3 regions of the Nocardioides sp. P4_G4 genome follow, and region 1 is predicted to be linked to each of the others. Evidence: predicted binding sites of a transcription regulator. Region 1 holds the regulator's gene; each other region holds the start of a gene.
What was found. The regulator LexA, encoded in region 1, represses DNA repair genes until DNA is damaged. The targets are predictions, from matches to a motif close to TCGAACANNTGTTCGA.

Region 1 (4,565 bases):
TCTGCGGGACCGCCAGCACGACGGGCACGAGCAGGGCAGCGAGCGTGCAGGGGCGCATGGTCCGGCCTCTCGGCGAAGGGGGTGGCGAGAACGTACTCCCCCGCGCTCTCGCATCGTCGTCCACAGCCCCAGAACTGAGGGTCGATCTCCGGGCGCGACTCCCCTAGTTTTGGATTCGCCGGCCGTGCTCGGGCATGGATCCGGTGCTCTCGGGAAAGAAGGTCTTCATGAATTCTGGTCGTGTACGCCGATCGCTCGCGGCCGCGTGCGTCCTGCCACTCCTGCTCGCGGGGTGCTCGGAGGACGGGCCGACGCCGCAGATGCCGGATCCCACGTCGTCGCCCTCGGCGGTGGAGACGGACACGGGGCCGGCGGAGCCGACGCTTCCGCCTGAGGCTGAGGGGGATGGGAAGGAGGCGGCTGCCGCGTTCGTGGAGCACTACTACGACTACGTCAACTACGCCCAGGCCACCGGTGACACATCGGGTCTTGGTGACCTCGGATTGCGGACCTGCAGGGCTTGCAACGGTGCCGTGGAGTTTGTGGACGCAATCTACGAACGCGGAGGGGAGAGCTCTGGTGGCAACTACACGGTGCGATCAGCACAGGCAACGGGTCGCCGACGGGTAGATGACGACACATCCATCTACTACCTGACTGTTATCACCGAGCACACTGCGCAGGTCGTGACGGGCGCCGGCAATCTTGATCGCACTTACGATGCGGGGTCTGGCACCCTGCGCTACGAGGTGGTTCGCGGTCAGGACGGCTGGCACATCGCGAACTGGGCCGCGGCATGAGCCGCAGATTGGCTGCGACATGGGCCACGGTCCTGCTCACGCTGGGAACACCCGGAGCCGCATTCGCGACCGAGACCCCGAGCCCAACTGTGACGGCATCTCCCAACGACGACCTCGGCGCCCTCGAACTTGCAGGGGCAGCGAACAACGACTCAATGCAGAGCCAGGGATCGGGCACGTCAGACATTTCAACGAGCATCGGGGATAGCACCGCCGAGACTCCGAGCGTCATATGGAAGCAAGGCGATCTGTCCTGCGATACATACAGCGGTGTGGGTTGTGTGACCCCCAATCGATGCTCCGATGGATCTGTTCCGATCACATGGACCATGATCGAAGCCGTCACGGGCGCCACCCTCGGCACCTACGACCAGTGCCCGCAAGACCCGCCGCCCACGGCGACCACGACTCCAACCGCGACCGTCGACATCCCGGCGGAAGTGCTCAAGGCCTTCGAGAAGGTCGCCCTCCCCGAGTCCACGATCAACGTCCAGCCTCCGGGCGGCGAGACCTTGGTGAACCTCCCGACGATCCTCTCCACCAGCGCGGAGCGCCACCAGATCCCGGTGCACCTCGACCGCGTCAACATCGACGTCCTGCTCGAGGTCTGGCCCAGCCAGTTCATCTGGCAGCACGGCGACGGCACCAGCCAGACGACAAGCACTCCCGGCAAAGCCTGGACCGAGGGCGCCAACTTGGCCGAGCTCATCACCCACACCTACGCCAAGCCGTCCACGGGCCTACAGCTCAGCGTCGACACCACCTGGTCGGCACAGTTCAAGGTCGTCGGCCAGCCCGACTGGCGCCCCGTGGACGGCACCGTGGCGATCACCGGCGCACCCGTCGATGTCGCCGTTCTCGAGGCCACGCCACAGCTCGTCCGCTGAGTTTCCCTCCGACCCCCGAGCGCACATCGCGGACCACCTGGGTCCCCGCTGGGAGTTGCGTCACCGGGTGACTCAGCTCGCACCGCACCGCATCGCACTGCGACAACGACCCTGAAATGCCGCAAGGAGCGGACCCGATGGGCCCGCCCCTTGTCTTCCCCGGTCCCGCCAGCCGGGGTCGAGTCGGCTGGCGGAAAACTAGAAGGTCAGTCGTTGCTGACCGGCACGCGGAGCTTCTGCCCCGCGGAGATGGCGACGGTGTCGAGGGCGTTGAGCCGCTCGATCTCGCGCATGGTGGTGCGGACGTCGCCACTGTCGGTGAGCTCGGAGGCGATGCTCCACAGGCTCTGCCCGGGCTCGACCATGACGATCTCGGTGGCGGGCGCCTGGCCGGCCTCGTCGGTGCCGACGGCGACCGAGCTGAGGAAGAAGCCCGCGAACAGGGCGAAGGCCAGGGCGGCAGCGAGGACGACGAGTCGACCTCGGCGCGTCAACCGCACGGACGACCGCGCGGGGCGGGCCGTCTGGCCGGTGCGCGCGGTGCGGGTCGGGGTAAAGGCGGGAGAGAGGGTGGCGGTGCTCATGGTGGCCTCCAGGGGAAGAGTCAGCCGGTAGGTGGTGTCGATCGGTTCTGTCTGGGGCTGTGTCTAGAGGGAGCCACCGACAATCGGGTGAATCGCTCAGGCGTTCGATCGAGCACGTGTTCGAGAGTAGAGCGTGTGTTCGAACGATGCAAGGGGTTGGACGAACATTTGTTCGAGCGGCACGACGACCCGCCAACCCGACACGCGGTTCGAACAAATGTTTGAAGTCACGTGCGCGACAGGACTACGGTTGAGCCACGCAATGAGAGGGCCCAGCAGCAGCCCACGCAGCAGGAGGAAGCACATGGCCAGCAAGGACCGCAGCGGCAAGGTCGTCGAGATGCCCGACGGGCCGCCGGACGCGACCGGACTCACCCCGCGTCAGCAGCGCGTCCTGGCCACGATCAAGGAGGCCATCGAGACCCGGGGCTACCCGCCCAGCATGCGCGAGATCGGCGCCGCGGTCGGGCTCACCAGCTCCTCGAGCGTCGCCCACCAGCTCAAGGTGCTGGAGGAAAAGGGCTTCCTCAAGCGCGACCCCAACCGGCCGCGTGCCATCGAGGTCTTCCTCCCCGAGGTCATGGCCGCCCGTCGCTCGATCTCCAGCGCTGACGAGTCGAGCATCGACGAGACCGACATCGGCAACACCGCTCCCCCGGCGACGTACGTCCCGATGGTCGGTCGCATCGCGGCCGGCGGACCGATCCTGGCCGAGGAGCAGATCCAGGAGGTCTTCCCGCTCCCCAGGTCGCTGGTCGGCGAAGGCAYTCTGTTCCTGCTCGAGGTCTCCGGTGACTCGATGATCGACGCGGCGATCTGCAGTGGCGACTACGTGGTGATCCGCCAGGAGCAGACCGCGGCCAACGGCGACATCGTGGCCGCGATGATCGACGGCGAGGCGACGGTCAAGACGTTCCAGCGCAAGGACGGCCACGTGTGGCTGCTCCCCCACAACGACGCCTACGAGCCGATCGACGGCACCCACGCCACCATCCTCGGCAAGGTCACGGCGGTCCTGCGCCGCATGTGACCCCCTCCGGGCTCCCCCGGATACCCAGGTCGGGGGAAGGACCGGGAAATTCCCGATGCAATATGGCGCCGGGCGACGTTCACTTGACGGGTGACTTCTCTCGCCGCGCCCACCGCAACCAGGTCGACGACCGCCAAGGCGGCACTTCCTCGTGACGGACTGCGCGAGCTGGGCGTCCTGGCCCTGGTCTACGTCGGCTACGCCCTGAGCAGGGTGCTCGCCGACGACACCCTGGCGCCGGCCCTCACCCGCGCCTTGCGCATCTTCGACGTCGAGCGCACCCTGCACCTCGACATCGAGGGCGGCCTCAACGGCTGGTTCGTCAGGCACGACGTGGTGGGCGTGGCCGCATCCTTCTACTACGCCGGCGCCYACTACGTGCTCACCCTCGTCGTCGTGGTCTGGCTCTTCCTGCGGCACCGGGACGTCTACGGAGCCGCCCGGCTCGCCCTGGTGGGCAGCACGGCCGCGGCCCTCGTCGCCTACCTCGCCATGCCCACCGCGCCGCCACGGATGCTCGCCGGGTGGACCGACCTGCTGGCCGTGCACTCGGCGGCCGGCTGGTGGGGTGGCGAGGCCTCCGCTCCCCAGGGCCTGGGCTGGCTGACCAACCAGCTCGCCGCGTTCCCGAGCATGCACGCCGGGTGGGCGCTGTGGGTGGCGCTCGCGGTGAGTCACGTCGTACGCCGCCGCTGGGTCGCCGCGCTCGCCTGGACGCACGCGATCCTCACCGCCGTCGTCGTGGTGGGTACCGGCAACCACTGGATCCTCGACGTCGTGGCCGGGTGGGCGATCGTCCTGATCGCCTGGCAGACGATCGGCCCGTCGGCGGTGGTCGACCCGCCCGAGGGCGGTGCGCGAGCCACCCGGACGTGGCCTGGAATGTGGCTGACCCACCGCTCCCGGTGACGGCGAGCGGCCGCGCAGCCCTCAGCCGGCGGCGAGCCGCGCGAGCGCCTTGCGGACGAGCGCGGGGTCCGTGGTGGTCCACATGGGCGGCAGCGAGGCCTTGAGGAACCCGCCGTAGCGGGCGGTGGCCAGGCGTGGGTCCAGCACCGCGACGACCCCACGGTCAGTGGTGGTCCGGATCAGCCGGCCCGCCCCCTGGGCCATCAGCAGCGCGGCGTGCGTCGCGGCGACCTGCATGAAGCCGTTGCCGCCCGCCTTGTCGGCCGCCCGCTGCCGTGCCGACATCAGCGGGTCGTCGGGGCGAGGGAAGGGGATCCTGTCGATGAGGACGAGCTGGCAGGTGTCGCCCGGCACG
Region 2 (13,381 bases), on a different contig from region 1:
GGCCTATCGCGCGGCCGGCGTCGAGTGGGACCAGTCCACCGGGGAGCTGCCCGACCACCTCTGCGCGGTGCTGCAGTTCGGGGCGACCGTGGATGCCGAGGGCGCCCGGCGGCTGCTGGACGACCACCGCGCAGCCGTGGAGATGCTGCGCCTCGCGCTGACCGGCTGGCGCAACGACGACGGCTCGACCGGCTCACCGTGGGCCGGGGCACTGCTCGCCCTGTGCGACACCCTCCCTGCCCTCAAGGGCGACGAGGCCGACGCCGTACGCCGTCTCGTCGAGCAGGGTCCGCCAACCGAGGAGGTCGGCCTGCAGGGCTACGGCTCCCCGCTGATCTCGCCGGCCAGCATCCCGGTGGGGATCCCGCGATGAACACCTTCCTCTGGGTCATCGTCCCCTACCTCTGCCTCGCGGTCTTCGTCGTCGGGCACGCGTGGCGCTACCGCTACGACAAGTTCGGGTGGACCACGCGGTCCTCCCAGCTCTACGAGGACCGGCTGCTTCGACTGGGCTCACCACTGTTCCACTTCGGCATGCTCGGCGTCGTCGGCGGCCACGTCATCGGGCTGCTGGTCCCGCGTTCGTGGACCGCGGCGATCGGTGTCGACGACCACCTGTACCACTACGTCGCGGTGCTCGGGGGACTCGTCGCGGGCGTCATGGCGCTGGTGGGCATGACGATCCTGATCTACCGTCGACGCACCGTCGGACCCGTGTTCTCGGCCACGACGACGATGGACAAGGTGATGTACGCCTTCCTCGGCGCGGCGATCGTGCTGGGCATGTGGAACACGATCGCGGGCTCGGTCTTCAGCCTCGGCGGGGAGTACAACTACCGGGAGGGCGTGTCGGTCTGGTACCGCTCGTTCCTGGCCTTCCAGCCCGATGCCGAGCTGATGGCGGACGCCCCCATCGGCTTCCAGCTCCATGCGCTGGTGGCCTTCGGGCTCTTCGCGCTGTGGCCGTTCACCCGGCTCGTGCACGTCTTCAGCGCGCCGGTCGGCTACCTGACCCGGCCCTACATCGTCTACCGCAGCCGCGACGACGCCCAGCTCGGCAGCCACGGCCCGCGTCGCGGCTGGGACCGGGTCGACTCATGAACACCGAGGAGGCTCCGATGAGGTCCACGTCGCTCACCCGCCTGGCCGAGGAGCAGCTCGACCGGGCCCGTGCCGCCAGCAGCGGCCGGGCCGCCATCACGGTCCACGGCGGCCACGAGCACGACCTGCGGCAGACGCTCATCGCGCTGGCGGCCGGACGCACCCTGGGCGAGCACGACGCCCCGGGCGAGGCGACCCTCCAGGTCCTCGTCGGGACGGTGCGGCTCACCGCCGGTGCCGAGAGCTGGCACGGCGCTGCCGGCGACCACCTGGTGATCCCGCCGCTGCGCCACGACCTGCTCGCGGAGACGGACGCCGTGGTGCTGCTGACGGTCGCCACCCGGGCCTGACAGTCTGGGCGGCATGACCACCGCCGGCCTCCTCCTCGCGGCCGGCGCCGGACGCCGTATGGGCTCTCCCAAGGCACTCGTGCACGACCCCGACGGCACCTCGTGGCTGAGGCGCTCGGCGCGGGCGCTGCTCGACGGAGGCTGCTCTCCGGTGCGCGTGGTGCTGGGAGCATCCGCCGACGAGGCGCGGCACCTGCTCGCGGACCTCCCGGTCGAGGTCGTCGTCGCCGACGACTGGGACTCCGGGATGGGGGCCAGCCTGCGCGCGGGGCTGCTGGCGGTGGGGGATCGCGACGCCGTGCTCGTCTCGCTCGTCGACCTCCCGGACGTGGGCGCACCGGTCGTGGCCCGCGTGCTCGCGGCCGCGACCGGGCCCGCGACGCTCGCGCGGGCGGCGTACGACGGGGTGCCGGGTCACCCGGTCCTGCTCGGACGCGACCACCTCCCGGCCCTGGCGGCGACGCTGCACGGCGACGTCGGGGCCAAGGCGTACCTCGCTGCGCACGAGGTCGGCCTCGTCGAGTGCGGCGACCTGGCCACGGGCCGGGACCGGGACTCCCGGTGACGGACCGGGGGACGGTGGGCAGTCCGCGCCTGCAGCCGCTCACCCGCGCCAAGCTGGCAGGCCAGGGGGAGGCCGGCGCCGCCTGGCACCGCGAGCTCCCGGTCGTGCTCGGGGTCCTGGAGGAGCGGTGGGGGCTGCGGGCGGGACGTCCCCTGCCGGGCGGGAGCGAGGGCTACGTCTGCCGGGCGACGACCCACGACGGCGAGGAACGGGTGATCAAGGTGGCCCTGCCCGGCCACGACCTCCTCGCCGAGGCGCGGGTCCTCGAGGCGGCCGGCGGCCGCGGCTACGTCCGCCTGCACGGCCACGACCCGGAGCACGACGCGGTGCTGCTCGAGGCCCTCGGCCCGGCCCTTGCGCAGACGCCGTGCCCGCCCGAGCGGGCCATCACCCTGCTCGCCGACACCCTGCGCGAGGCCTGGCGACTGCCCCTCGAGGCGGTGCCGCCGGGGGAGGACAAGGCGGTCTCCCTGCGCGCGCTCGTCGTCGACCTCGACGAGCGCCTCGCACGGCCCACGGACCGGCGCGTGCTGCGTACCGCGCTCGACCACGCGGACGCCCTCGCCGACCACGACCCCGCGACCACCGTGGTCCTCCACGGCGACGCCCATCCGGGCAACACCCTGCCGGTTACCGCGCCCCGGGACGGAGCGCCGGTGGGGTACGTCCTCGTCGACCCGGATGGCTTCCGTGGCGACCCGGCCTACGACGCGGGCGTCGTGCTCCGCGACTGGTGCTCCCACCTCACCGGACCGGACGCCCGCACCCACCTCGAGGGCTGGTGCGACCTCGTCTCCGAGCGCACCGGCACCGATCCCGAGCGGGTGTGGGGGTGGGCGTTCCTCGAGCGGGTGTCGACGGGCCTCTACGTCACGTCGTTCGGCGCCGAGCGGGTGGGACGGCCGTTCCTCGCCACGGCCGAGCACCTGCTCGGGTAGCCGGACGGCTCAGCGGCGACGGATGCGGAGCTCGCCCTTCGGCGCCGAGCGCCCTCCGGGACCGGCCCGCCAGGCCAACGTCCGACCAACGTGGGGGTCGTAGCCTGAGTGACATGGACCACGGCCCGCGCTCTGCGAGCGACCTCAGCTCCGCCAACGCACTCAGCTCTGCGGGGGACCTCAGCTCTGCGGGGGACGTCGCCGCGCGCCTCGGCGCCACCGGCTACCTCGCGGACGAGGAGCTCGCCACCATCGTCTTCCTCGCCGCCCGGATGCAGCGCCCGCTGCTCCTGGAGGGCGAGCCCGGCACGGGCAAGACCGCGCTCGCCGAGGCCCTGGCCGCCACCCTGGACCTGCCGCTCGTCCGGCTCCAGTGCTACGAGGGGATCGACGCCACCCAGGCGCTCTACGACTGGGACTTCCCGCGCCAGATCCTGCACCTGCGCGCCCTCGAGGCCGCGGGCGCCGGCAGCAGCGCGGAGGACGCCGAGAAGAGCCTGTACGACGAGCGCTTCCTGCTCGCCCGCCCCGTCCTGGCCGCGCTCCAGCAGGCCCCTGCCGTCCTCCTCGTCGACGAGGTCGACCGCGCCGACGACGAGTTCGAGGCCTTCCTGCTCGAGGTGCTCTCCACCTGGCAGGTCACCATCCCCGAGCTCGGCACCGTGAGTGCCTCGACGCCGCCGTTCGTGGTGCTGACCTCGAACCGCACCCGCGAGCTGCACGACGCCCTCAAGCGCCGCTGCCTCTACCACTGGATCGACCACCCCGGCCTCGAGCGCGAGGTCGAGATCGTGCGGTCCCGGGCGCCCGAGGTCTCCGAGACGCTCGCGCGCCAGGTCGTCAACGTCGTCCAGCAGCTCCGCGACCGCGACGACCTGCTCAAGCCGCCAGGGGTCGCGGAGACCCTCGACTGGGCGCGGGCGCTCAACCACCTCGGCACCACCGACCTGGACCTGGCGACGGCCGCGGCGACCCTGGGTGCGCTCGTGAAGTACCGCGAGGACGGCGACCGGGTGCGCCAGGCCCTGGACCGGATGCTCGCGTCGTGACCTCGACCCTGCACTCCGCTGGTCCGCCCCACGACGGCCCGGGCGACGCGGTGCCCCTCCTGCTCGGCTTCACCCGGGCGCTCCGGGCGGCGGGCGTCCCCGTCACCCAGGACCGGTCCCACGGCTTCCTCGAGGCCACCGCGCTGGTCGGCCTCGACGACCGCCGCGCGACGTACTGGGCCGGACGCGCGACGCTGTGTGCCGGTCCCGACGACCTGGCGCGCTACGACCAGGTCTTCGAGGCGTGGTTCGACCCCCGCGGGGAGCTGCCGCGGCGGCGGGGGGACAGCGAGCCCGCCGTGCCGCCCTCGGCCGCCCTGCCGAGCCTCGATGCGCCGGGCGAGGGTGACACCTCCGACGACGAGGTGCTCCGCGCCAAGGCCACCACCACCGACGTCCTGCGCCACCGCGACGTGGCCACCCTCGACGCGCTGGAGCGACAGCGGCTCGCCACGATGTTCGCGAGCCTGCGGCCCACGGCGCCCACGCGTCGTACCGCCCGGCACGAGCCGTGGCACCGCGGCCGCCTCGACGCCTCACGCACCCTGCGCGACTCGCTGCGCCGGATGGGGGAGCCCGGCGACCTGGCGTGGCGGCGTCGGCGGGTCCGGCCCCGCCGGGTGGTGCTCCTGGTCGACGTGAGCGGGTCGATGAGCGGGTACGCCGACGCGCTCCTGCGCCTGGCCCACCGCTTCGTGAGCGCCCAGCCGCGGGTCGAGGTCTTCACCGTCGGCACCCGGCTCACCCACGTCACCCGCGCGCTCCACCACCGCGACCCCGACCGGGCGATCGTCGCCGCCGGTGAGGCCGTCCCCGACTGGTCGGGCGGCACCCGGCTGGGCGAGACGCTTCGGGTCTTCCTGGATCGCTTCGGCCAGCGCGGGATGGCCCGCGGCTCGGTAGTGGTGGTCTTCAGCGACGGCTGGGAGCGGGGGGACGCGGCCCTGCTGGGCGAGCAGATGGCCCGCCTGCACCGGATCGCGCACCGCGTCGTGTGGGTCAACCCGCACCGCGGCAAGGCCGGCTACGAGCCGGTCCAGGGGGGCATCGCTGCCGCCCTGCCACACTGCGACGACTTCGTCGCCGGCCACTCGCTGGCGACCTTTGCCGAGCTCGTGGAGGTGGTCGGTCGTGCGTGACGTCCTGGGTGAGCTGATGGGATGGTGGGAGGCCGGCGAGACCGTCGGCGTCGGCACCGTGGTCGCGACCTTCAGCTCGGCGCCCCGACCGGCCGGTGCCTCGATGCTGGTCGGCCCCGACGGCTCGGCCGTGGGGTCGGTGTCCGGCGGGTGCGTCGAGGGCGCCGTCTACGAGCTCGGCCAGTCGGTCGTCGACTCGGGCGAACCGGTCCTCGAGCGGTACGGCGTCTCCGACGACGACGCCTTTGCCGTGGGCCTCACGTGTGGCGGGATCCTGGACGTGTACGTCGAGAAGGTGTCCCGCGAGACGTTCCCCGAGCTCGCCGGGATCGCCGCCGACGTCGAGGCGGGACGCCCGGTCGCGCTGGCGACCGTCATCGACCACCCGGACCCCGCCTGGCTGGGCCGGCGGATGGTGGTCCGCCCCGACCGCGAGGCCGAGGGTTCGATCGGGTCGTCGCGCGCCGACGACGCCGTCCACGACGACGCCCTGGGCCTGCTCGCCGCCGGCAGCAACGCCACCCTCACCTACGGTCCCGACGGCGAGCGTCGCGGTGAGGGGATGCGGGTCTTCGTGTGGGGCTTCGCCCCCAAGCCGCGGATGCTGGTCTTCGGTGCCATCGACTTCGCCGCGGCGGTGGCCCGGGTCGGCTCGTTCCTGGGCTACGACGTCACGGTGTGCGACGCCCGCCCCGTCTTCGCGACCACGAGCCGCTTCCCCGAGGCCGACGAGGTGGTCGTCGACTGGCCGCACCGCTACCTCACCGCCGAGGTCGAGGCCGGGCGCGTCGACCGTCGTACGGTCCTGTGCGTCCTGACCCACGACCCCAAGTTCGACGTGCCGCTCCTGGAGGTCGCCCTGCGGCTCCCCGAGGTGGCGTACGTCGGCGCGATGGGCTCGCGGCGTACCCACGACGACCGGATGCAGCGGCTGCGCGATGCCGGGATCACCGACGAGGAGCTGGAGCGGCTGAGCAGCCCCATCGGCCTCGACCTCGGGGCCCGCACGCCGGAGGAGACCGCGGTGTCCATCGCGGCCGAGATCGTCGCGAAGCAGTGGGGAGGGTCGGGACACCGCCTCGCCACGTCCAGCGGTCGCATCCACCAGGACCCGCTCGTGCCGCGCTGACCCGGACGTCCGATCCGGGCGGCTGGTCCGGACCCCTGCCGCCATCAGGTCCTCCGCGCTACCGTGACCACCGTCACACCCGAACAGCGCAGCACACCTGTGGGGGACCATGAGCTCAGACCGCGACCTCCGGGACCGGCGGCTCGAGGCCGTCCAGGCGTGGACCTCCTTCGTCGAGCTCGGCGACGAGGCGGGCGACCGGGTGCGACCCGAGATCCGCGACAGCTGGCAGCTCTCGACCGGTTCCGTCACGCCGCACCTCACCGAGGCGCCGCTGGCCGACGAGTCCGACACGGCGGCGTACTGGCGCAACTCGCCCCTGCAGACCGCGGTCGAGCGGGTCGAGGCGGAGCTGCGGCGGACCGCCGAGGACGGCGACCTGGTCATCGCGGTCACCGACGCGGAGACCCGGATCCTGTGGACGTACGGCGGGCGGGTGATGCGGCGCAAGGCCGAGACCGTGAACTTCGTGCCGGGCGGTCGCTGGGACGAGCGCAGCGTCGGGACCAACGCGCTGGCCATCGCCAGCCGCACCGGCGACCCGTCGATGGTGTTCAGCGCCGAGCACTACGCCTCGATCGTGCACAACTGGGTGTGCTGGGCCGCTCCTGTGCACGACCCGGTCAGCGGCGAGCAGCTCGGCGTCATCGACCTGTCGACCACGTGGGACCGCACCCACCCGATCGGGCTGGCCACCGCGCGCGTGATGGCGCGGCTCATCGAGACCGCCATGCCCACCGGGCGGCGTACCGGCCTCACGCCCGTCGCTCCCGCCGAGCCGGGCCTGACCCTGTCCCTCCTCGGCACCGCCGAGGCGTGGCTCGACGGTCGACGGCTGCTGCTCAACCGGCGCCAGACCGAGATCCTGGCCCTGCTCGCGATGCACCCGCACGGGCTCTCGCTGGAGCACCTGCACTCCCTCCTGTACGGCGACTCCGCCGTCACCACCTCGACCCTCAAGGCCGAGGTCTCCCACCTGCGCTCGGCGCTCGGCGGCCAGCTCGCCTCCCGCCCCTACCGCCTGACCCTGCCGGTCGCGACCGACATCGACGAGGTCCAGGTGCTGCTGCGCCGCGGCGACGTGCGGGGTGCCGTGGCGGCGTACGGCGGCGACCTGCTGCCCGGCACGAACGCCCCGGCGCTGGTCCAGATGGGCGACTTCCTGGCCGTCAGCATGCGCGAGGCGCTGCTGGCCCACCCCGACCCCGAGGCCGTCCTCCGCTACAGCGAGCTGGCGCCGTACGACACGCACGTCGTCGAGGTCTGCCTGGCCCGGCTGGGACTCAGCGACCATCCGGCCAAGGCCCTCCTGCGCGGCCGGTTGGCCGTCGCCGAACGCTGACCGCGGCTCTCATCCCTTCGCCGGGCACGCTCGGTGGTAGGGCCTTGATAGGAAGGTCCCATGCGCCTGCCCGTCCCCGGACCCCGTGACCTCCTCGCCGCTCTCGCGAAGGGCACGGACCAGGTCGAGGCACTTCTCGGGGCCGTGCCCCGGGTGCTGGCCCTGCTCGACCAGGCCGAGGTCCTGCTGGTGCGGGCGTTCGCGGCCGTCGACCAGGTCGAGGCGGTGACGGCGGACGCCGCGGGGGTCACGGCCCGAGCGGGCGTCGTCGTGGACCGGTCCGAGACGATGGTCGCCCGGTCCGACGGGCTGGTGGCGCGGCTGGCGACGCTGCTCGACGCCCTGGAGGGTCCGCTGACCGCCTTGCAGCCCACCCTGCAGACGCTGGCCGACACGACGCACCCCGACGAGGTCGCCGCCCTGGTCACCCTCGTGGACCACCTGCCCGAGCTCACGATGCGGGTGGAGAGGGACGTGCTGCCGGTGATGACCACCCTCGGCACCGTCGCCCCCGACCTGCACGACCTGCTCGACGTCTCCCGCGAGCTCAACGAGATGCTGGGCAAGCTGCCCGGGCTCGGTCGCATCAAGCGTCGGGTCGAGGAGGAGCAGGAGGCGGAGGAGGCCTCCGGCAACGGCGGGCGCGAATGATGGCCGGGTCGGTCAAGGGTCCGTTCGAGGGTCCGTTCGAGGGTCCGGAGGCGGGGCCGTTCTTCCATGGCACGAAGGCCGACGTACGACCTGGTGACCTGTTGCGTCCCGGCCACGGCTCCAACTACGGCGAGGGCGCGACGGCGAACTTCATCTACCTCACCGCCACCCTGGACGCGGCGACCTGGGGAGCGGAGCTGGCCAAGGGCGAGGGGGTCGGCCGGATCTACCGGGTCGAGCCCACGGGACCCTTCGAGGACGACCCCAACCTCACGGACCAGAGGTTCCCCGGCAACCCGACGAGGTCCTACCGGACCCGGGACCCGCTCCGGGTCGTCGGCGAGGTGGAGGACTGGACGCCGCACCCTCCCGAGGTGCTCCAGGCCATGCGCGACCGTCTTGTGGAGCTCGAGCGTCAGGGGATCGAGGCCATCAACGACTGAGGGTGCGGGTTCTGGTGGGAGCTCACGCCTGGACGCCGAACATCGGTCGGGCTGCCTCGAGGCCACTCCCGGTCCGACACCAGCACCTCGTGGCGCGCCGAGGACGTCCGGGACGCGATCCGATGGTCCCCGTCCTATCTACGGCGGTGGAACCTCAGGTCGCCGCTCGACAGTCGGTCGTGGAGGTATCTGTCGTCGTGGGCGCGGTGGTGGTGGTGGGAGCAGAGGAGGAGCCCGTCGGCGAGGTCGGTCTTGCCGCCCTTGCTCCATGGGATGAGGTGGTGTGCTTCGCACCAGGCGGCGGGGATGTCGCAGCCCTCGGCGCGGCAGTGCTTGTCGCGGAGGTCCATCGCCCGTCGTGGGCCGTTCTCGTAGAGCCGCTTCGACCGGCCGAGGTCGAGGACCTCGGACTTACCACCCAGGACGGCCGGGATGAGGCCGGCGTTGCAGACCAGGCGGCGGGCTTCGGAGGCGCTGATGCGGTGGCCGGTGTCGGTGGTCGCGACCCCGAGCCCGCTGACGAGGGTGTCGTAGTCCATGGTGATGACCACCGAGGTGGCGGTCCCTCCGTGGCGGGGCACCCTGGTCGGGTCGAGGTGCTCGAGGAGCGCGCAGAACGCATGCCCGAGGCGGGTGGAGTACGGCACGGCGCTCTGCTCGCCCCCGCTGGCGTCGGAACCGTCGTCCTTGCGGGGGTTGGTCCAGGCGTGCAGGTAGGTCAGCAACCGGCCCGCGGTGGCGTCGGGGACCCGGATCCGGATGGTCGTGGTCCCGTCACCGTGCGACCGCGTGGTCAGCGACGTCGTCTTGCGGGCCTTGTGTTCTTCGTCCTCGAGACGCTTGCGCTCCTGCTCGTCGCCGACCTCGGGGGCCACGACGTCGAGGATCCGGCCGCCCAGGACCCGCAGCTCATGCGGGGTGAACGTGGCGGCGTGCTCGACCAGTACCCGCTCCGCATCTCTCACGACGTCCGCCGGGGTGTCGTCGGGGAGGTCATCCAGGGCTCGGCCGATGACGTCGGCCTGCGCGGTCGACACCTCCCCGGACCCATGATCGTCCGCCAGGACCGTCCACCGCTCGGCGAGCGACTTGGCCAGCGTCATGTCCCGGCGCGCCCGGCCACGGTCGGTCCTCGCGGCCCGCTGGAACCACGCGGCCACGTCTCGGTCACCCGCCTCTTCGGCCACGTCGTCGGCGACCGCCATCAACCGAAACCGGACCGACGCCACCCGCGACTCGAGCCGAGCCAGCTCCACCAGCGCAGCGGCCTTCTCGGTCGGCGCGAGGTAGAGGAGCTCGACCTGGCCGACCTTGTCCAGCGCGGCCGAGATCGCCTCGGCTGCCTCCTGAACCAGGTGTCCGGTCGTCATGTCAGCCCCCCGCTGATCGGCCGCTGGGTGGTCCCACGGGCGGGACCTGCGGCGTACGAGCAGTTTATTCGAACAAGTGTTCTGGTTCCATACCCAGTATGGGTCTGTGGATCAGATGCGCTGGACGCGAATCGCGTCGCCCCCATTGCAATCGAAGCTCGTGCGTCGGCAGGGAGGGTCGGCCTCCTCGAGCGCAACGGAAGTGCCCGGACTGGCGTGCTTGTAGTGCACGGAAATGCCCGGTCGGCGTGTTTGAAGCGCCAGGAAACGCCCGGTCGGCGTGCTTGAAGCGCAGGGAAGCGCCCGGTCGGCGCACGTGAAGCGCCAGGAAGCGCCCGGTCGGCGCGCGTGAACCGCACGGAAGTGCCCGGTCGGCGCGCGTGAAGCGCCAGGAAGTGCCCGGTCGGCGCTAGAYCGGCTCGGCGACCGGGACGACGAGCAGGTCGCGCAGTCGGGCGAGACCGTCGCGGATCCGCGTCTTGGTGGTCCCGAGCGGGGCGCGCATGAGCTCCGAGACCTCCGTGTGGGTGCGGCCGCCGTAGTAGGCGAGCTCGAGCGCCTCGCGCTGGACCGGGGTCAGGGAGGCCAGGGCGGTCCGGACCTCGCGAGCCCGCTCGTGCGCCGCGACCGCCTCGAAGGTGTCGTCCGCCTCGCGCTCGGTGCTCCGGTCGTCCCACGCCGTGTCGCGGCGACGGCCGGCCTCGCTGGAGCGCACCCGGTCCACGGACCGCCGATGGGCGACGATCATCGTCCACGCCAGCGCGCTGCCGCGGGAGGGGTCGTAGCGGGAGGCGCTGCGCCACACCTCCAGCAGGACCTCCTGGGTGACCTCCTCGGCCTGGTGGGGGTCGCGGAGGACGCGCAGGGCGAGCCCGTGCACGCGCGGCGCCACGGCGTCGTACAGCTCGGCGAAGGCCACCGTGTCGCCACGGCCGACGGCGACCAGCGCCAGGTCCAGAGGTGCCGCCCCGTCAGCGGGGTCGGGCGTGCGGGGCATGGGGAGGTCCTCAGGTTGACAGGGTGCGGGCCGACGAGCACCTTGTGCACAAGTGGGTTGGGGACAAGGTAGCGCACCCCGTGCGAGAATGGCTGCCATGGCGGACACCGACACCCCGGCCCTGTCGGAGCAGCTGTGCTTCGACCTGTACGCCGCGTCGCGCGCCGTCACCGCTGCCTACCGCCCGGTGCTGTCGGGACTGGGCCTCACCTACCCGCAGTACCTCGTGCTGGTTGTGCTGTGGGAGGAGGGGAGCTGCACCGTCCGGCACATCTCGGACGCGCTGCGGCTCGACCACGGCACCCTCACCCCGCTGCTGCGGCGCATGGAGCTGGCCGGCCTGGTCGCCCGGCGTCGCGACAACGCCGACGAGCGGTTCGTCGTCGTCTCCCTCACGGCCAAGGGCGACGAGCTGCGTCGGCACGCGACCCGGATCCACTGCGACATGAAGGACGCGCTCGGCCTCGACGAGGCCGAGTTCACCGCGCTTCAGCGCACCCTGCGGCTGCTGACCGATCGCGTCAGCGACTGACCGCGGGCGTCGCGCGGGCGCCGGTGGACCGCTCCAACCATTCGCCAACCCCGCACACCTAGCGTGACGGCCATCACAGCCCGTCACCTACGTGAAGGCAGGACCTCGATGGCCAGGATCGAACTCACCGTCGACGGAGGCAAGGTCTCCGACGACGTCGAGCCCCGCATGCTGCTCGTGCAGTACCTCCGCGAGAAGCTCGGCAAGACCGGCACCGTGATCGGGTGCGACACCAGCAACTGCGGCGCGTGCACGGTCCACCTCGACGGACGCAGCGTGAAGAGCTGCAACATCCTCGCGGTCCAGGCCAGTGGGCACGAGGTGACCACGATCGAGGGCCTCGCCGACACCCACGAGGGCGGCGACCTGCACCCCGTGCAGGAGGCCTTCCGCGAGTGCCACGGCCTCCAGTGCGGCTTCTGCACGCCGGGGATGATCATGCAGGCCGTCGACCTGCTCAACGAGAACCCGACGCCCACCGAGGCCGAGGTCCGCGAAGGCATGGAGGGCAACCTCTGCCGCTGCACCGGCTACCACAACATCGTCAAGAGCGTCCTGCACGCCTCGTCCACGACCGCGGGAGGTGCCCGGTGACCGCCGTCGAGGACCGCCCGAACACCGACTCCGCGAAGGAGATCGGACGCGACCGCCGCCGCAAGGAGGACCAGCGCCTCATCACCGGTCGCACCCGCTGGACCGACAACATCGCCCTGCCCGGCATGCTGCACCTCGCGATGGTCCGCAGCCCCTTCGCCCACGCGAAGATCGTCTCCATCGACACCGAGGCCGCGAAGGCCGCCGACAACGTCGTGGCCGTCCTGACCGGTGCCGACCTCGGCGAGGCGCAGGGCGTCTGCATCAACGCCTGGGCGATCACCACCGACCAGGTCACCCCGCCGCACGTGCCGATGCCCTCGGACCGGGTCGCCTTCGCCGGCGAGACGGTCGCCGTGGTGGTGGCCCGCACCATGGCCGCCGCGCGTGACGCCGCCGAGCTCGTCGACGTCGAGTACGACGAGCTGCCCGCCGCGCTCGACCTCAAGAAGGCCGCCGCGGACGAGGTGCTCGCACACCCCGACCTCGGCACCAACAAGTCCGCGTTCTGGCGCTTCGACTCCGAGGAGGCCGGCACCGGCGGCAACGTCGACCAGGCGATCGAGAAGGCGCGGGCCGACGGCATCGTCATCGAGCGCGAGTACCGCCAGCAGCGCCTGATCCCGGCCTTCATGGAGCCCCGCTCGACCGTCGTCGACCCGACGGGCGAGCAGATCACCATGTGGTCGGCCACCCAGATCCCGCACATCCTCCGCTTCGCCCTGGCAGCGACGACCGGTGTCCCCGAGTCCAAGATCCGGGTCATCGCCCCCGACGTGGGCGGCGGCTTCGGCGGCAAGCTCCAGCAGACGCCTGAGGAGATGATCACCTTCGCGGTGGCCCGTCGGCTCGGCAAGCCGGTGAAGTACACCGAGACCCGCTCGGAGTCGTTGATGGTCGCCCACCACGGGCGCGACCAGTGGCAGAAGCTCACCCTCGCCGCCGAGAAGGACGGCACCGTCACCGGGCTCAAGGTCGAGCTCACCGCCGACCTGGGCGCCTACATCTCGCTCGTGGGCGGCGGCGTACCCGTCCTCGGCGCGTTCATGTTCAACGCCATCTACAAGTTCCCCGCCTACCAGTTCAACTGCCAGACGGTCCTCACCAACAAGACCTGGACCGACGCCTACCGCGGTGCCGGGCGCCCGGAGGCGACCTTCGCGATCGAGCGGCTGATGGAC
Region 3 (13,381 bases), on a different contig from region 1:
GAAGAAGTCGGGGTGGACGCCCTCCGGGCTGCCGAGGGCACGGGTGATCACGTGCCGCTCCGGGTGCACGGTGGCCTCGGCGGGGGTGATCCGGCCGGCGTCGACGAGCTCCTGCACGACCGAGTGGTCCACGCTGACCTGGTCGAGGTGGCCGTCGGTGAAGCGGTAGATGCGCGAGTCACCGAGGTTGGCCAGCAGCCACTTGGTGGTCCCGTGGTCGTCGACGAGCACGGCCACCACCGCGGTGGTGCCCGCGTGCCAGCGGGGGTGGTCGGCGCGCTGCCCCTCGCCGTACTCGATGATCCGGGCCTGCGAGCGGGCGATGGTGTCCGAGACGTGCTCCGCACCGCGCTGCGGGTCGTAGCCCTCCTCGACCAGGCGGGCGAACTCCTCGACCACGATGCGGCTGGCGACGTCGCCCCCGGCGTGGCCGCCCATGCCGTCGGCGACCACGAAGACGGGAGGGGCGACGAGGAAGGAGTCCTCGTTGACCGTCCGCACGTGACCTACGTCGGTGGCGGCTCCGTGGTGCAGATCGACCGGCTTCATGCCCTGCCCTCGCGCTCTTCGACGATGAGCCCCGGGGTGGGCTCGGCGAGTAGCGTAGAAGGGATGTCGAGGACACAGCCGGCGGCGCTCCCACGCACGCTCGCGGACCAGCTGCGTGGCTGGCCGGACGAGCGGCTCGCCGGGCTGCTCACGGACCGTCCCGATCTCGCCACTCCTGCACCTCACGATTCCGCCCAGCTGGCCTCACGGGCAGCAACTCGCAGCTCAGTCATCCGCGCGCTCGACGGCCTCACCCGGCTCGAGCTCTCGGTGCTTGATGCCCTCGTGGTTGCCGGTCAAACCACTTCGGACGAACTGATCTCCATGGTGCACGCGGAGGCGTCCGCGGCGGGTCCCGCCGTCACCCGGCTGGTGGACCTCGCGCTCGTCTGGGAGTCGCCCGGCGGGCTGCGTCCGCTGAGCGGGGTCGCCGACGCGCTGCGCGGCGACGAGAGCGTCGGGGTCAGCGGCCTGCGGCCGATGTCGCCGGACCCGACGGACCCCACCGCCGTCGCCGCGCGCATCGAGGCGCTGTCGCCCGCCGCCCGCGCGCTGCTCGAGCACGTCGACGCCCACGGCGGCGAGGGCACCACCGGCAACGCGCGTCGTACGGTCTCGCCGGCCGACGCCGCGACGCCCGTCGAGGAGCTCATCGCCCACCGCCTGCTCCTGCCGCGCGACGGCGGCACCCTCGTCCTGCCCGGTGAGGTGGGGCTCGCGCTGCGGGGCGGACGCACCACCCGGACCCCCCGCGACGAGGTCCCCGAGATCGCCACGACCGACCGCGACCCGTCCCTGGTCGAGCGCAGCGCCGCCGGTGCGGCGTTCGAGGCCGTACGCCGCGTGGAGCTGGTGCTGGACCACTGGGGTCTCGAGCCCCCCGGCGTCCTGCGCGGCGGCGGGCTGGCCGTGCGCGACCTCAAGGCCACGGCCCGCGACCTCCAGGTCGACGAGCCCGAGGCCGGCCTGCTCGTGGAGCTCGCCTCGACCGCGGGCCTGCTGACCGAGGGGGTCGACGAGGACGGCGACACGGTGTGGCTGCCCACCGACGCCTTCGACGCCTGGTCCGCCGGGTCGGTGGCCGAGCGCTGGGCCGCGCTGGTGCTGGCCTGGCTCGAGACCACCCGGGTCGCCTCCCTCATCGGCACCCGCGACCCCGCGGGTCGCACGTGGAACGCCCTGGCCCCGGACCTGTCCAGCCAGATGGCGCCCGAGGCACGTCGCCTCGCGCTGGAGGAGCTCGCGGCACTGCCGGCCGGCGCCGCCCTGGCCACCGGCACCGGGGTCCCGTCGCTGGTCCAGCGGGTCGCGTGGCGCCGACCCCGTCGTCCGTCCGTGCACCGCGACCTCGTCGCCGCGGCCGTCACCGAGGCTGCCGCGCTGGGCCTCACCGGGGCCGGGGCGCTCTCGGACGCCGGTCGGGCCGCGCTCGCGGGCGACCACGACGACGCCGTCGCGGCCATCACCCCGCACCTGCCGCACCCGGTGGACCACGTGCTGCTCCAGGCCGACCTCACGGCCGTGGCCCCCGGCCCCCTCGAGGCCGAGCTGGCCCGGACCCTGCACCTCGTCGCCGACGTCGAGTCGCGCGGCGGGGCGACGGTCTACCGTTTCACCCCCGGCTCGGTCCGCCGCGCCTTCGACGCCGGCTGGACGGCCCTGGAGGTGCACGACTTCGTGGGGTCGGTGTCGCGCACGCCCGTGCCGCAGCCGTTGACCTACCTGGTCGACGACGTGTCCCGCACGTTCGGCACGGTCCGGGTCGGGCAGGCCGAGTCGTTCCTGCGCGCCGACGACGAGAGCGCGCTCACCGAGCTGCTGCACAACCCGAAGGCGGGCTCGCTCGGTCTGCGGCGCATCGCCCCGACCGTGCTCATCAGCACCATCCCGGTGGACGTGCTCCTCCCCCGCCTCCGCGACCTCGGCGCCGCCCCCGTGGTCGAGGCCCCGGACGGGACCGTGCGGGTCGCGCGCCGCGACCTGCTGCGGGCCCGCCGTCCGCGCGCCGGTCGCAGCAGGGCAGCCGCCCTCGCCCGGACCCACGCGGGGGTCGCGGCCGTCGTCACCGCAGTCCGCAGCGGCGACCGCGCCACCGCGTCGCGCCCCGACACCCCCGCCCTGACGACCACCCCGACCGGTGCGCTCACCGCGCTGCGCGAGGCCATCGAGGCCGGCAGCACCGTGGTCATCGGCTACGTGGACAACCACGGCGCCCGGTCGGACCGTGTCGTCGACCCGGTCCGCCTCGAGGGGGGCAGCCTCACCGCGCACGACCACCGCGCCGACGACCTGCGTGCCTTCGCCGTCCACCGGATCACGTCCGTCGCCCCGCTCCCGGCCCGTCCGTAGGCTGGAGACGTGGACTTCATCAGGTACGCCGAGGCGTCGGCATCGCTGCTCAACGCCGACCTCGCCGACCCCGACGCGCTGCTGGTGCACCTCGCCGACCGCGGTTGGCTGCACCGGTCGGTGACGCCCGTCGACGTGCGCGACCTCCAGGCCTTCCAGGCCGAGCTGCGACCGGTGTTCGAGGCGTCCGAGGACGAGCAGGTGTCCCTGGTCGTGTCGCGGCTCAACGACCTGCTCGCGCGCCACCCCGTCACCCCGATGATCAGCGACCACGACCCGGCGCACCTGCACATGCACGTCGCCAACCGGTCCGCGTCGGTGGCCGAGCTGCTGATCGGGGAGTCCCTGATGGGGCTGGCCACCCTGGTCTGCGACGTCGGCGCCACCCGGCTCGGGGTCTGCCACGCCAGCCCCTGCACCAACGTCTTCGTCGACACCTCGCCGAACCAGTCGCGGCGCTACTGCTCCGACCGGTGCTCCTCGCGCGCCAACGTCGCGGCGTACCGCGCCCGGCAGAAGGCCGCCGCGAGCTGACGCACGGCGTACGCCGTCGGGCCCGCGTTGCGGCGCTCCGTAGGCTGGGCCGGTGAACGACGGCCCCCTGATCGTGCAGAGCGACAAGACGCTGCTGCTGGAGATCGACCACGAGCGAGCGGCCGACTGTCGCAAGGCGATCGCCCCCTTCGCCGAGCTCGAGCGATCACCCGAGCACGTGCACACCTACCGCCTCACCCCGTTGGGGCTGTGGAACGCCCGAGCGGCCGGCCACGACGCCGAGCAGGTCGTCGACGCGCTGCTGGAGTACAGCCGGTACGCCGTCCCCCACGCGCTGCTCGTGGACGTCGCCGAGACCATGGCGCGCTACGGCCGGCTGCGGCTGGAGAAGCACCCTGTCCACGGCCTGGTGCTCAGCTGCACCGACCGGCCGGTGCTGGAGGAGGTGCTGCGGGCCAAGAAGGTCGCCGGCATGATCGGCGACCGCCTCGACGACGACTCGGTGGCGGTGCACCCCAGCGAGCGCGGCAACCTCAAGCAGGCGCTGCTCAAGCTGGGCTGGCCGGCCGAGGACTTCGCCGGGTACGTCGACGGCGAGGCGCACGCGATCGCGCTCGACGAGGACGGCTGGGAGCTGCGCACCTACCAGCGTGAGGCCGCCGAGTCCTTCTGGCACGGCGGCTCCGGCGTGGTCGTGCTCCCCTGCGGTGCCGGCAAGACGATCGTCGGTGCGGCCGCGATGGCCCAGGCGCAGGCCACGACGCTGATCCTGGTCACCAACACCGTCAGCGCGCGGCAGTGGAAGGACGAGCTCATCAAGCGCACCACGCTGACCGCCGACGAGATCGGCGAGTACAGCGGGTCCGTCAAGGAGGTGCGACCGGTCACCATCGCGACGTACCAGGTGCTCACCACCCGCCGGAAGGGCGTCTACACCCACCTCGAGCTGCTCGACGCCCGCGACTGGGGCCTCGTCGTCTACGACGAGGTGCACCTGCTGCCGGCGCCCATCTTCCGGATGACCGCCGACCTCCAGGCGCGGCGCCGGATCGGGCTGACCGCGACGCTGGTCCGCGAGGACGGCCGCGAGGGCGAGGTCTTCTCGCTCATCGGTCCCAAGCGCTACGACGCCCCGTGGAAGGACATCGAGGCGCAGGGCTGGATCGCGCCGGCCGACTGCGTGGAGGTGCGGGTGACGCTGCCGGAGGGCCAGCGGCTGGCCTACGCCACGGCCGAGCCGGAGGAGCGCTACCGGCTGGCGGCCTGCACCCACGTGAAGGTCGGTGTCGTACGCCGCCTCGTCGACCAGCACTCCACCCAGCCGACGCTGGTGATCGGCCAGTACATCGACCAGCTCGACGAGCTGGGCGAGATGCTCGGCGCCCCGGTCATCAAGGGTGAGACCCCGGTCAAGGAGCGGCAGCGGCTCTTCGAGGCGTTCCGCTCGGGCGAGATCTCGCTGCTCGTGGTCAGCAAGGTGGCCAACTTCTCCATCGACCTGCCCTCGGCGGAGGTGGCGATCCAGGTGAGCGGGTCGTTCGGCTCACGGCAGGAGGAGGCGCAGCGGCTCGGGCGGCTGCTGCGACCCAAGGCGGAGGGCAAGACCGCGCACTTCTACACGATCGTCTCGCGAGACACCGTCGACGCGGACTTCGCACAGAACCGGCAGCGCTTCCTCGCCGAGCAGGGCTACGCCTACCGGATCATCGACAGCGACGACCTCGAGGCCGACCCGGCCTGAGCCACGACGCCGCCGGACGGGCTGACCGGCGACCGGACGTAGTACTCCGTGCCGAGCAGGGTCCGACGTGCCTCCGGCGACATCGCGGCCACCTGACCGGGGAGGGCGCCCCGCGCCATCTCGGCCCGGTGGCACAGGACCGCGGCCACCTTCTCCGCGAGCCACGGCGTGACGTCGAGGGCGGTGGCATCCTCGTCCGGCGTGGTGTGGAGCGCCTTCCGGGCCCCGATGGAGGCTGCCAGCATCGGGCGCGCCGAGTGGGGGTGGGTGGCCAGGAGGAGGAACCCCGGCGCCCACGGCTGGCCCGCGTCGAGGTGCTGTCGGCCGTCGCCGGCCGCCCGCACCGCGGCGACCGTCGCCTGGTGGGTGCGGACGTGGTCGGGGTGGCCGGTGGCTCCTCCGTGGGCGTCGTGGGTGACGACGATCTCCGGGCGCAGCTCGCGGACGAGGGCCACGATCTCGGCCACGACCTCGTCGACCGGGGCGTCGAGCAGCCGCTGTCGGCCGGGCGCCGATTCCGGTACGCGGGCGTCGGCGTAGCCGAGCAACCTCGGCGCGCCGGCGCCGAGGACCCGGACGGCCTCGCCGAGCTCTCGCGCCCGCGTCGTACCGGCGGCCCAGGTGGCCGTGACCACCGTGGTCGTCGCACCGCCCGCGGCATGGCGGGCGAGCAGGCCGCCCGACGACAGCGACTCGTCGTCGGGGTGGGCGTAGACGGCGAGCACGCTTGGGAGCACGGCGCTCACGTCGCGCCCCCTGTCCACCCCTCGAGGGACCGGGTGCTGTAGATCCAGTGGGGCACGGGGTCGTCGGGGTCCTGCAGGAGATCGCGACGCATCCCCAGGCGCTCGGCGACCCCGATCGACGACGGGTTGTCCCGCGCGATGCGGGCGACGACCGGGTCACCGGGACGGAGTCGCGCCAGCTCGTCGACCGCCGCTCGTCCCGCCTCCGTGGCGTAGCCGCGGCGCCAGTGCGCCGGGTCGAACCGGTAGTAGAGGTTGAGCACGTCGTGATCGGCCAGCCGCACGTGGCAGAGACCGGCGAAGCCCACCACGGCGGCGTCGGCGGTGGTCTCGACGACGGCGTACCCGAATCTGTGCTCGTCCCAGTGGCGCCGCCACGTGTCCAGGCGCGCGGAGGCCTCCGACTCGTCGCGCATCACCGCGGAAGGCAGGTGGTGGTAGGTCCTCGGATCGGAGTGGATCTCGAAGAGTCGTCGGGCGTCCCCCGCGACCGGGCGCCGCAGCCGTAACCGCTCCGTCACGATCCAGGCCGAGGGAGGATCTGCCGCCACGCGATGATCCTCGCACGAGCCCCCACGGCGACCGGGCACTTGCTTGCACCTGCGAGGTGCCGAGGGGCACTTCCTTGCACCTGCGAGATGCCGAGCGGGCACTTCGGTGCACTTCGGTACGACGACCGGGCAGCTCCGGTTGAAGACGCATGCGCGGTGGCGCTTCCAGATCCCCACGCGCACGAAACCGCCCGCACGTCTGAACTGCACGAAACTGCCCGGTCGACACGTCTCAGGTGCACGGAAGGGGGGAGGTCGGCACGATCGAGGCGCACGGAAGGGGGGAGGTCGGCGGGGCTAGGGTCGGGAGGGTGCCCGACCTGCCCCACCCGCCCAACCTCGCCGACCGGTGGCCCATCCCGGCGCTGCACGACGTACGCGATGCGTTGCTGGTGGCGTGGGACCGCGACGGCTACCACGACCTCGTGCACCTCACCGAGGTGCTGGACCGCATCGACGAGCTGGACCGGGCGGGTGAGCGCTTCGACCGGGTGCCGGTGGTGCTGGCCGCGTGGTTCCACGACGCCGTGTACGACGCCCTCCCGGACGCCGAGGAGCGCTCGGCGCAGTGGGCCGAGCGCGCTCTTCCGGAGCCACCGGCCTCCGAGGTGGCGCGCCTGGTGCGGATGACCGAGCACCACCGGCCGTTCCCCGACGACCGCAACGCGTGCGTGCTGAGCGACGCGGACCTGGCCATCCTGGCCGCGGACCCGGAGCGCTACGCGGACTACGCGGCGGGGGTCCGGCGCGAGTACGCACAGGTGTCCGACACCGACTTCGCCCTCGGACGGGCGGCGGTGCTGCGCGACCTGCTGGACGGTCCGCGGCTCTTCGCCACGGCCGCGGGGGCGCGGGTGTGGGAGCCGGTCGCGCGCGCCAACGCGACGGCCGAGATCGACGAGCTGGAGAGGCCCGCAGGGACCTAGGAGTCGCCGCCGAGCTGCACGTAGACGGTGAAGCGGTCGGGGCGGTAGACGGTGCGGGAGACCTCGACCGGCTTGTCGGCGAGCAGGGCGCGACGCGAGTGGCGCAGCACCGGGGCCCCGGCGGCCAGCTCGAGCAGCCCGGCCTCCTCCGCCTCGGCGGCGTCGGCGCAGATCGAGTCCTCGGCCCAGGTGGGACGCAGGCCACGGGCATCGAGGGCGACGTACAGGCTGGTGGGCATCCCGCTCTGCAGGAAGCCGGGCAGCAGCACCTCGTTGAGGTAGGCGTCCTCGATGCAGACGACCTGCTGGTCGGCGCGGCGCAGCCGCTTCCAGTGGATGACCGCGTCACCCGGCGTGATGGACAGCGCACGGGCGACACCCGGCCCGGCCTGCTCGCGGCGCGCGAGCAGGGTCTGCGACTCCGGGAGCATCCCGCGACGCTTGATGTCCTCGGTGAAGGAGGTCAGCTGACCGGCACGGTGGCGCGGCTGGGCGACGAAGGTGCCGCGCCCGGGGACCCGCTCCAGCAGTCCCTCCCCGACCAGCGCGTCGAGCGCCTGGCGCACCGTCATCCGGGCGACGCCGAACTGGGCGACCAGCTCGCGCTCGGAGGGCGCGGCGGTCCCGGGGTCGGCAGCGGCGAGGAGGTCTCGGACGTACTCGCGCACCTGCACGTGCTTGAGGCTGCGCTCGGCAGGCCTGACGTCCACGGTGTCCACGGGCCCCAGAGTAGTCCCGCCGGTGGGTCGGGGTGAGGTTTTCAGCAAGGGGATGGTAAAGGTCAGTCGGTGCTGATGGCCTGGAGCACGTCCAGCCGCGCGGCCCGGCGGGCCGGCAGCACCGCCGCGAGCACCCCGATGACCAGCGAGGCGGCGAGGAACATCGCGAGCTGTCCTACGGGCACGTCGATCACCTCGAGGCCCTGATCGCGCAGGGCGTGCATGAGCGCCACCCCGAACCCGATGCCCATCACCACGCCCAGCACGGCGCCGAGCACCGCGATCACCACCGACTCCAGGGTCACCATCCGGCGCAGCTGCGCACGGCTCACGCCGATCGCCCTCAGCAGGCCGACCTCGCGGGTGCGCTCGATGATCGACAGCGCCAGGGTGTTGACGATCCCCAGGACGGCGATGAGCAGGGCCAGGCCCAGCAGCGCGAAGATCATCAGGACCAGCTGGTCGATCGGCCCCCGCTGCTCCGCGGCGAACGCCTGCTGGTCCTTCACCGTCACGATGGGCTGGTCGGCGACCACGGCCTCCAGCTCGGACTGCACGGCGCTGGAGCCGTCCGTGTCGATGATCAGGAAGTTGTCGGCGTCGCGGTAGCCCGCATCGATGAGCGTGCGCGGCGTCGTGACCGCGGGGAAGATCAGGATCGGGTTCTCGGCGTAGATGCCGACCACCTCGAGCTGCTGCGGCCCGTCGGCGAGGTCGACGTCGTAGGTGTCCCCGACCGACAGGGACTTCTCGCCGGCGTACTCCTCGTCGAGGATGACCTTCCCGTCCTGGAGGTCGGAGGCGGAGCCGGCGACCACGGTGAGGTCGATGCCCTGCCGGAAGGCCGCGGGGTCGATGGCGGCGACGCCCTCCGAGTCGGGCCCGGACCCGGTGATCGCGAAGCGCTGTGCCCACACGTGGTCGACCCCGTCGACCTCGGCCATGTCCTGGGCGATGCGCGTCGAGAACGGCTGGCCGAACAGCGAGCTGACGACGTAGTCGCCGACGAAGTTCTCCTCGATGGTCTGGTCGACGCTGGCCTTGGCCGAGGCCCCCACGATGGCCATCGTGCACGCCAGCGAGAGGCCGATCATGAGGGCGGACGAGGTCGCCGTCGTACGACGGGGGTTGCGCAGGCTGTTCTGGCCCGCCAGCTGCCCCACGGTGCCGAAGAGCCGCGCGTAGGTCCAGGCTGCCGCCGAGAGGAAGGGGTGGCTGATCACCGGGCTGGCGGCGGCGACGCCGAGCAGGATGAGCAGGATCCCGCCGCCGACGAACCAGCCGGGGTGCGGCACCGCGTCCGCGAGACCCGCGGCCAGGGCGGCGCCCCCGGCGAGCATCATCACCACGCCGGCGACCAGCCTGCGGCGCAGCGACGACTCGGGCATCGCCACGTCGTCGCGCATCGCCTGGATCGGCGCGATGCGGCCGGTGCGGTGCGCGGGCAGCCAAGCGGCGGCCATGGTCACCACGATGCCCACGACGTAGGCCGCCAGGACGGTGCGGGGCGCGATGATGAGCGACTGGCCGGACAGGTCGAGGCCGAAGCGACCGAAGAGGGTCCGGATGGCCATCGCGAGCAGGATCCCGATCCCCAGGCCGATCGTGGAGCCGACGGCACCGAGGACGAACGCCTCGACCATCACCATCCGGGTGACCTGACGCTTGCTCGCACCGAGCGCGCGCAGCAGCGCCAGCTCGCGGCTGCGCTGGGCCACCAGGATCGAGAAGGTGTTGACGATGAGGAAGCCGCCCACGACCAGCGAGATGCCGGCGAAGATCAGCAGGAAGGTGGTGAGGAAGCCGATCGCCTCCTGGAGCGCGGACGCCGCCTCGTCGGCCGCGTCGTCACCGGTCACGGCCTCGACGCCGTCGGGGAGGCGGTCGCGGACCGCGGCGGCCAGCTCCTCCTGGCTGGTCCCCGGGTCCGCGGTCACCCAGATGTCGGTGAAGGCGTCCTTCCCGTCGAGCAGCAACCGCTGCGCCGTACGGGTGTCGAAGGCCGCCAGCGTCGACCCGTTGAGCGAGCCGCCTGCGGGGAAGCCGGCGATGCCGACCAGTGTGGGACGCAGGACGGCCCGATCGCCGGTCGTGACGAGGTGGACCTCCTCGCCGATGGTGTAGCCACCCTCGCCGGCCGTGACGGAGTCGAGCACCACCTCACCGGCCCGCTCCGGTGCGCGGCCYCCGATGATCGCCAGTCCCTCGAGGTCGTGGCCGGCCGGGGCGTCGTTCCAGTTGGCCCCGATGGACGGCGGACCCTGGCCACCGACCACCTTGTCGTCCTCGCCGACGACGAAGACGCCGAAGGCCGTCACGTTGCCGTCGACGCGCGCCGCGCCCTCGACACCGTGGAGCCGGTCGACCAGCGACGAGTCCACGGTGCGGGCCGAGGGCTCGGACTCCCCCGACGTCCCCGCCGGACGGACCACGACGTCACCAACCGTGGAGGCCATCAGCGCGGTGAAGCTGCGGCTGAGGGTGTCGCTGAAGACGAGGGTGCCCACGACGAAGGCGACCCCGAGCACGATCGCGAAGGTGCTCATGATCAGCCGGACCTTGCGGCCCAGCAGGCTCTTGAGCGCGGTGCGGAACATCAGTCGGCCACCGGGGCACTCATCCGGGCCATCACGTCCAGCACGCCCTCCCGGTCAGGGTGACGCAGCTCGTCGACGATGCGGCCGTCCGCGAGGAAGACGACCCGGTCGGTGTACGACGCCGCCACCGGGTCGTGGGTGACCATCACGATCGTCTGGCCGTGGTCGCCCGCACTGCGGCGGAGGAGGTCGAGCACCTCGGCGCCCGACTGCGAGTCCAGGTTGCCGGTGGGCTCGTCGGCGAAGACGATGCGCGGCCGGCCGGCCAGCGCCCGGGCCACCGCGACCCGCTGCTGCTGGCCGCCGGAGAGCTGGTTGGGGCGGTGGCTGAGGCGGTCGCGGATGCCGACGGTGGAGATGACCGAGTCGTACCACTCGCGGTCCGGCTTGCGCCGCGCGATGGACTGCGGCAGCAGGATGTTCTCCTCCGCGGTCAGGGTAGGGACCAGGTTGAAGCTCTGGAAGACGAAGCCGACCTCGTCGCGGCGCAGCCGGGTGAGCTGCTTGTCCTTGAGACTCCCGAGCTCCTGCTCCCCGATCCAGACCTCGCCCGACGTGGCCGTGTCGAGCGCTGCGCAGCAGTGCATGAGCGTCGACTTGCCGGACCCGCTCGGGCCCATGATCGCGGTGAACTCCCCCTCGACCAGGTCGAGGCTGACGTCGTCGAGCGCTCGCACCAGGGCATCACCGCTCCCGTACGTCTTGGTGAGGTGGCGCACCCGCGCGGCGACGGGTCGATCCCCGGTGGTCGTCATGGTGAAACGATCCCGCACCGCTCCAACTCGTGGCCACCGGGTATCGCCCCGACGCACCCCTGACCCCGACCCCCGACTCCGAACGTGTGTTCGATCGGTGGTGTACCGTCATGCTGTGCACTTCCAGTCGACGCTCTTCGACACGGCCGAGGTGCCGGCGCTCTCGCCGCTCGCCCCCGAGCGCCGGGTCCTGACCCGCGGCGCCTGGCTCGATGTCCAGCGCAACTGGCTCGTGGCCCCCGACGACGTCCTCACCGCCATGGTCACCGACGTGCCGTGGCGCGCCGAGCGCCGCCAGATGTACGACCGCGTCGTCGACGTCCCCCGCCTCGTCCACACGTACGCCGTGGGCGAGACGCTGCCGCACCCGGTGCTCGCCGAGGCTCGGGAGGCGCTCAGCGAGCACTACCTGCCCGAGCTGCACGAGCGGTTCGTGACGGCGGGCTGCTGCTACTACCGCGACGGCAACGACTCGGTCGCGTGGCACGGCGACACGATCGGTCGCGGCCGCACCCAGGACACGATGGTCGCCATCCTCTCGCTGGGAGACCCGCGCCGGCTGGCCCTGCGGCCGCGGGGCGGTGGCGACTCGATCGCGGTGACGATGGGCCACGGCGACCTCGTGGTGATGGGCGGCTCGTGCCAGCGCACGTGGGAGCACGCGGTGCCCAAGGTGGCCGCCGCCGGGCCACGGATGTCGGTCCAGTTCAGACCGCTCAACGTGTTCTAGACGTGTTCGGTCGGGGCCCGGCGACCGGTCGACCGGTCAGCCGGCGTAGGCCTCGTCGTACAGGCCGGTGAGCAGCTCGTCCTTCACCGCGCTGAGCCCGCACAGGCTCACCTGGCCGTCGGTGGCGCTGACGAGGTAGGTGCTGCCCTTCTGGAAGTCGACGGCGAGGAGCAGGTCGACGATCTCCCGGCTCGGGGTCGAGACCCGGACCTGGTCGGTCTCGTCGTCCCCGGCGTACCACCGGTCGACGTCGAGGGTCGCGGTCCCGTCGCCCACCTCGGTCACCGTGCCCTCGAAGGCCGTGTCCTGGGCGCGGAGGAACTCCACGCTCGGCACCGCGCAGCGCGCGTCCGAGGGGGTGGCCTCGAGCGAGGTCACGCTCCCCCCGCCCGAGGTCACCGGGGTGATCTCGGTCGAGGGGTCGGGCCCGTCGACGCCCTGGCCGCAGCCGCCGAGCAGGACCACGCCCGTCAGCACGGTCACGGCCAGTCCTGCGGTGCCCCGGATCGTCCTCATGCCTTGAAGATTCCCACACCCGCCAAGGTCAACGGCGCAGGAGCCTCCACAACACGGCGAGCACGACGAGCACACCGAGCCCCTGCTTCCAGTAGGAGCGCGCCAGCACCGGCAGCACGGCGCTGCCGAGGTCGAGGGCCTCGACCGGCGGCGGCGCCGTCCGGGGTGGCGTGGAGCGGGGTGGTGGAACCGGCCGCGGAGCGGTCAGGGGTTCCGACTCCGCGGCCGGAGGTTCGTCGGCGGCCGTCGCCGCTGGAGCCTGGTCGGGTACGCCGTCCGCTGGCGCCTCGTCGGCGGGCGCGGTCAGCCGCTGCTCGAGGCAGTCGACGAACTGGCCGAGCAGCTTGTCGGAGACGTCCTGCATGACGCCACGTCCGAACTGTGCCGGCTTGCCGGTGATGGCCAGGTCCGTCTGCACCGACACGTCGGTCGAGCCGCCGGCGTCGGCCATCGTGACCGTGACGTGGGCGCCCGCCGTGCCGTTGCCGCGCTTGTCCTTGCCCTTGGCGTCGACGACGAAGCGCTTGGCCTCCTCGTCCTTCTCCACGAAGGTGCCACTGCCGTTGTAGACCAGCGCGATCGGACCGAGCTTGACCTTCACCGAGCCGGCGAAGCTGTCGCCGTCCGCCGAGGTCACCTGGGCACCGGGGAAGCACTCCGCCACAGAGGCGATGTCCTCGAAGTGCGCCCACGTCTCCTCGACGCCG

Region 2: the regulator LexA is predicted to act here: its motif matches at 10,146-10,161, upstream of AC1DQF_RS02280 (HNH endonuclease signature motif containing protein).
Region 3: the regulator LexA is predicted to act here: its motif matches at 11,507-11,522, upstream of AC1DQF_RS02320 (alpha-ketoglutarate-dependent dioxygenase AlkB).

What each region holds. Positions count from the first base shown of each region.
Region 1 is NZ_JBFUKA010000076.1:87-4,651, forward strand. It holds gene AC1DQF_RS16635 (DUF6318 family protein) at 195-800, shown strand; gene AC1DQF_RS16640 (hypothetical protein) at 1,130-1,687, shown strand; gene AC1DQF_RS16645 (LysM peptidoglycan-binding domain-containing protein) at 1,894-2,271, opposite strand; gene lexA (transcriptional repressor LexA) at 2,576-3,301, shown strand; gene AC1DQF_RS16655 (phosphatase PAP2 family protein) at 3,392-4,210, shown strand; gene AC1DQF_RS16660 (ATP-dependent DNA helicase) at 4,232-4,565, opposite strand, start outside.
Region 2 is NZ_JBFUKA010000005.1:51,496-64,876, forward strand. It holds gene narJ (nitrate reductase molybdenum cofactor assembly chaperone) at 1-373, shown strand, start outside; gene narI (respiratory nitrate reductase subunit gamma) at 370-1,101, shown strand; gene AC1DQF_RS02235 (cupin domain-containing protein) at 1,119-1,451, shown strand; gene AC1DQF_RS02240 (nucleotidyltransferase family protein) at 1,465-2,016, shown strand; gene AC1DQF_RS02245 (aminoglycoside phosphotransferase family protein) at 2,031-2,954, shown strand; gene AC1DQF_RS02250 (AAA family ATPase) at 3,068-4,003, shown strand; gene AC1DQF_RS02255 (vWA domain-containing protein) at 4,000-5,142, shown strand; gene AC1DQF_RS02260 (XdhC family protein) at 5,135-6,271, shown strand; gene AC1DQF_RS02265 (transcriptional regulator) at 6,381-7,613, shown strand; gene AC1DQF_RS02270 (hypothetical protein) at 7,674-8,264, shown strand; gene arr (NAD(+)--rifampin ADP-ribosyltransferase) at 8,264-8,707, shown strand; gene AC1DQF_RS02280 (HNH endonuclease signature motif containing protein) at 8,842-10,077, opposite strand; gene sigK (ECF RNA polymerase sigma factor SigK) at 10,487-11,074, opposite strand; gene AC1DQF_RS02290 (MarR family winged helix-turn-helix transcriptional regulator) at 11,172-11,606, shown strand; gene AC1DQF_RS02295 ((2Fe-2S)-binding protein) at 11,715-12,200, shown strand; gene AC1DQF_RS02300 (xanthine dehydrogenase family protein molybdopterin-binding subunit) at 12,197-13,381, shown strand, end outside.
Region 3 is NZ_JBFUKA010000005.1:67,069-80,449, reverse strand. It holds gene AC1DQF_RS02370 (PP2C family protein-serine/threonine phosphatase) at 1-549, opposite strand, end outside; gene AC1DQF_RS02365 (helicase C-terminal domain-containing protein) at 613-2,898, shown strand; gene AC1DQF_RS02360 (CGNR zinc finger domain-containing protein) at 2,908-3,432, shown strand; gene AC1DQF_RS02355 (DNA repair helicase XPB) at 3,485-5,134, shown strand; gene AC1DQF_RS02350 (PIG-L deacetylase family protein) at 5,089-5,880, opposite strand; gene AC1DQF_RS02345 (GNAT family N-acetyltransferase) at 5,877-6,431, opposite strand; gene AC1DQF_RS02340 (HD domain-containing protein) at 6,743-7,357, shown strand; gene AC1DQF_RS02335 (GntR family transcriptional regulator) at 7,354-8,076, opposite strand; gene AC1DQF_RS02330 (ABC transporter permease) at 8,139-10,673, opposite strand; gene AC1DQF_RS02325 (ABC transporter ATP-binding protein) at 10,673-11,428, opposite strand; gene AC1DQF_RS02320 (alpha-ketoglutarate-dependent dioxygenase AlkB) at 11,544-12,158, shown strand; gene AC1DQF_RS02315 (hypothetical protein) at 12,195-12,674, opposite strand; gene AC1DQF_RS02310 (SRPBCC family protein) at 12,703-13,381, opposite strand, start outside.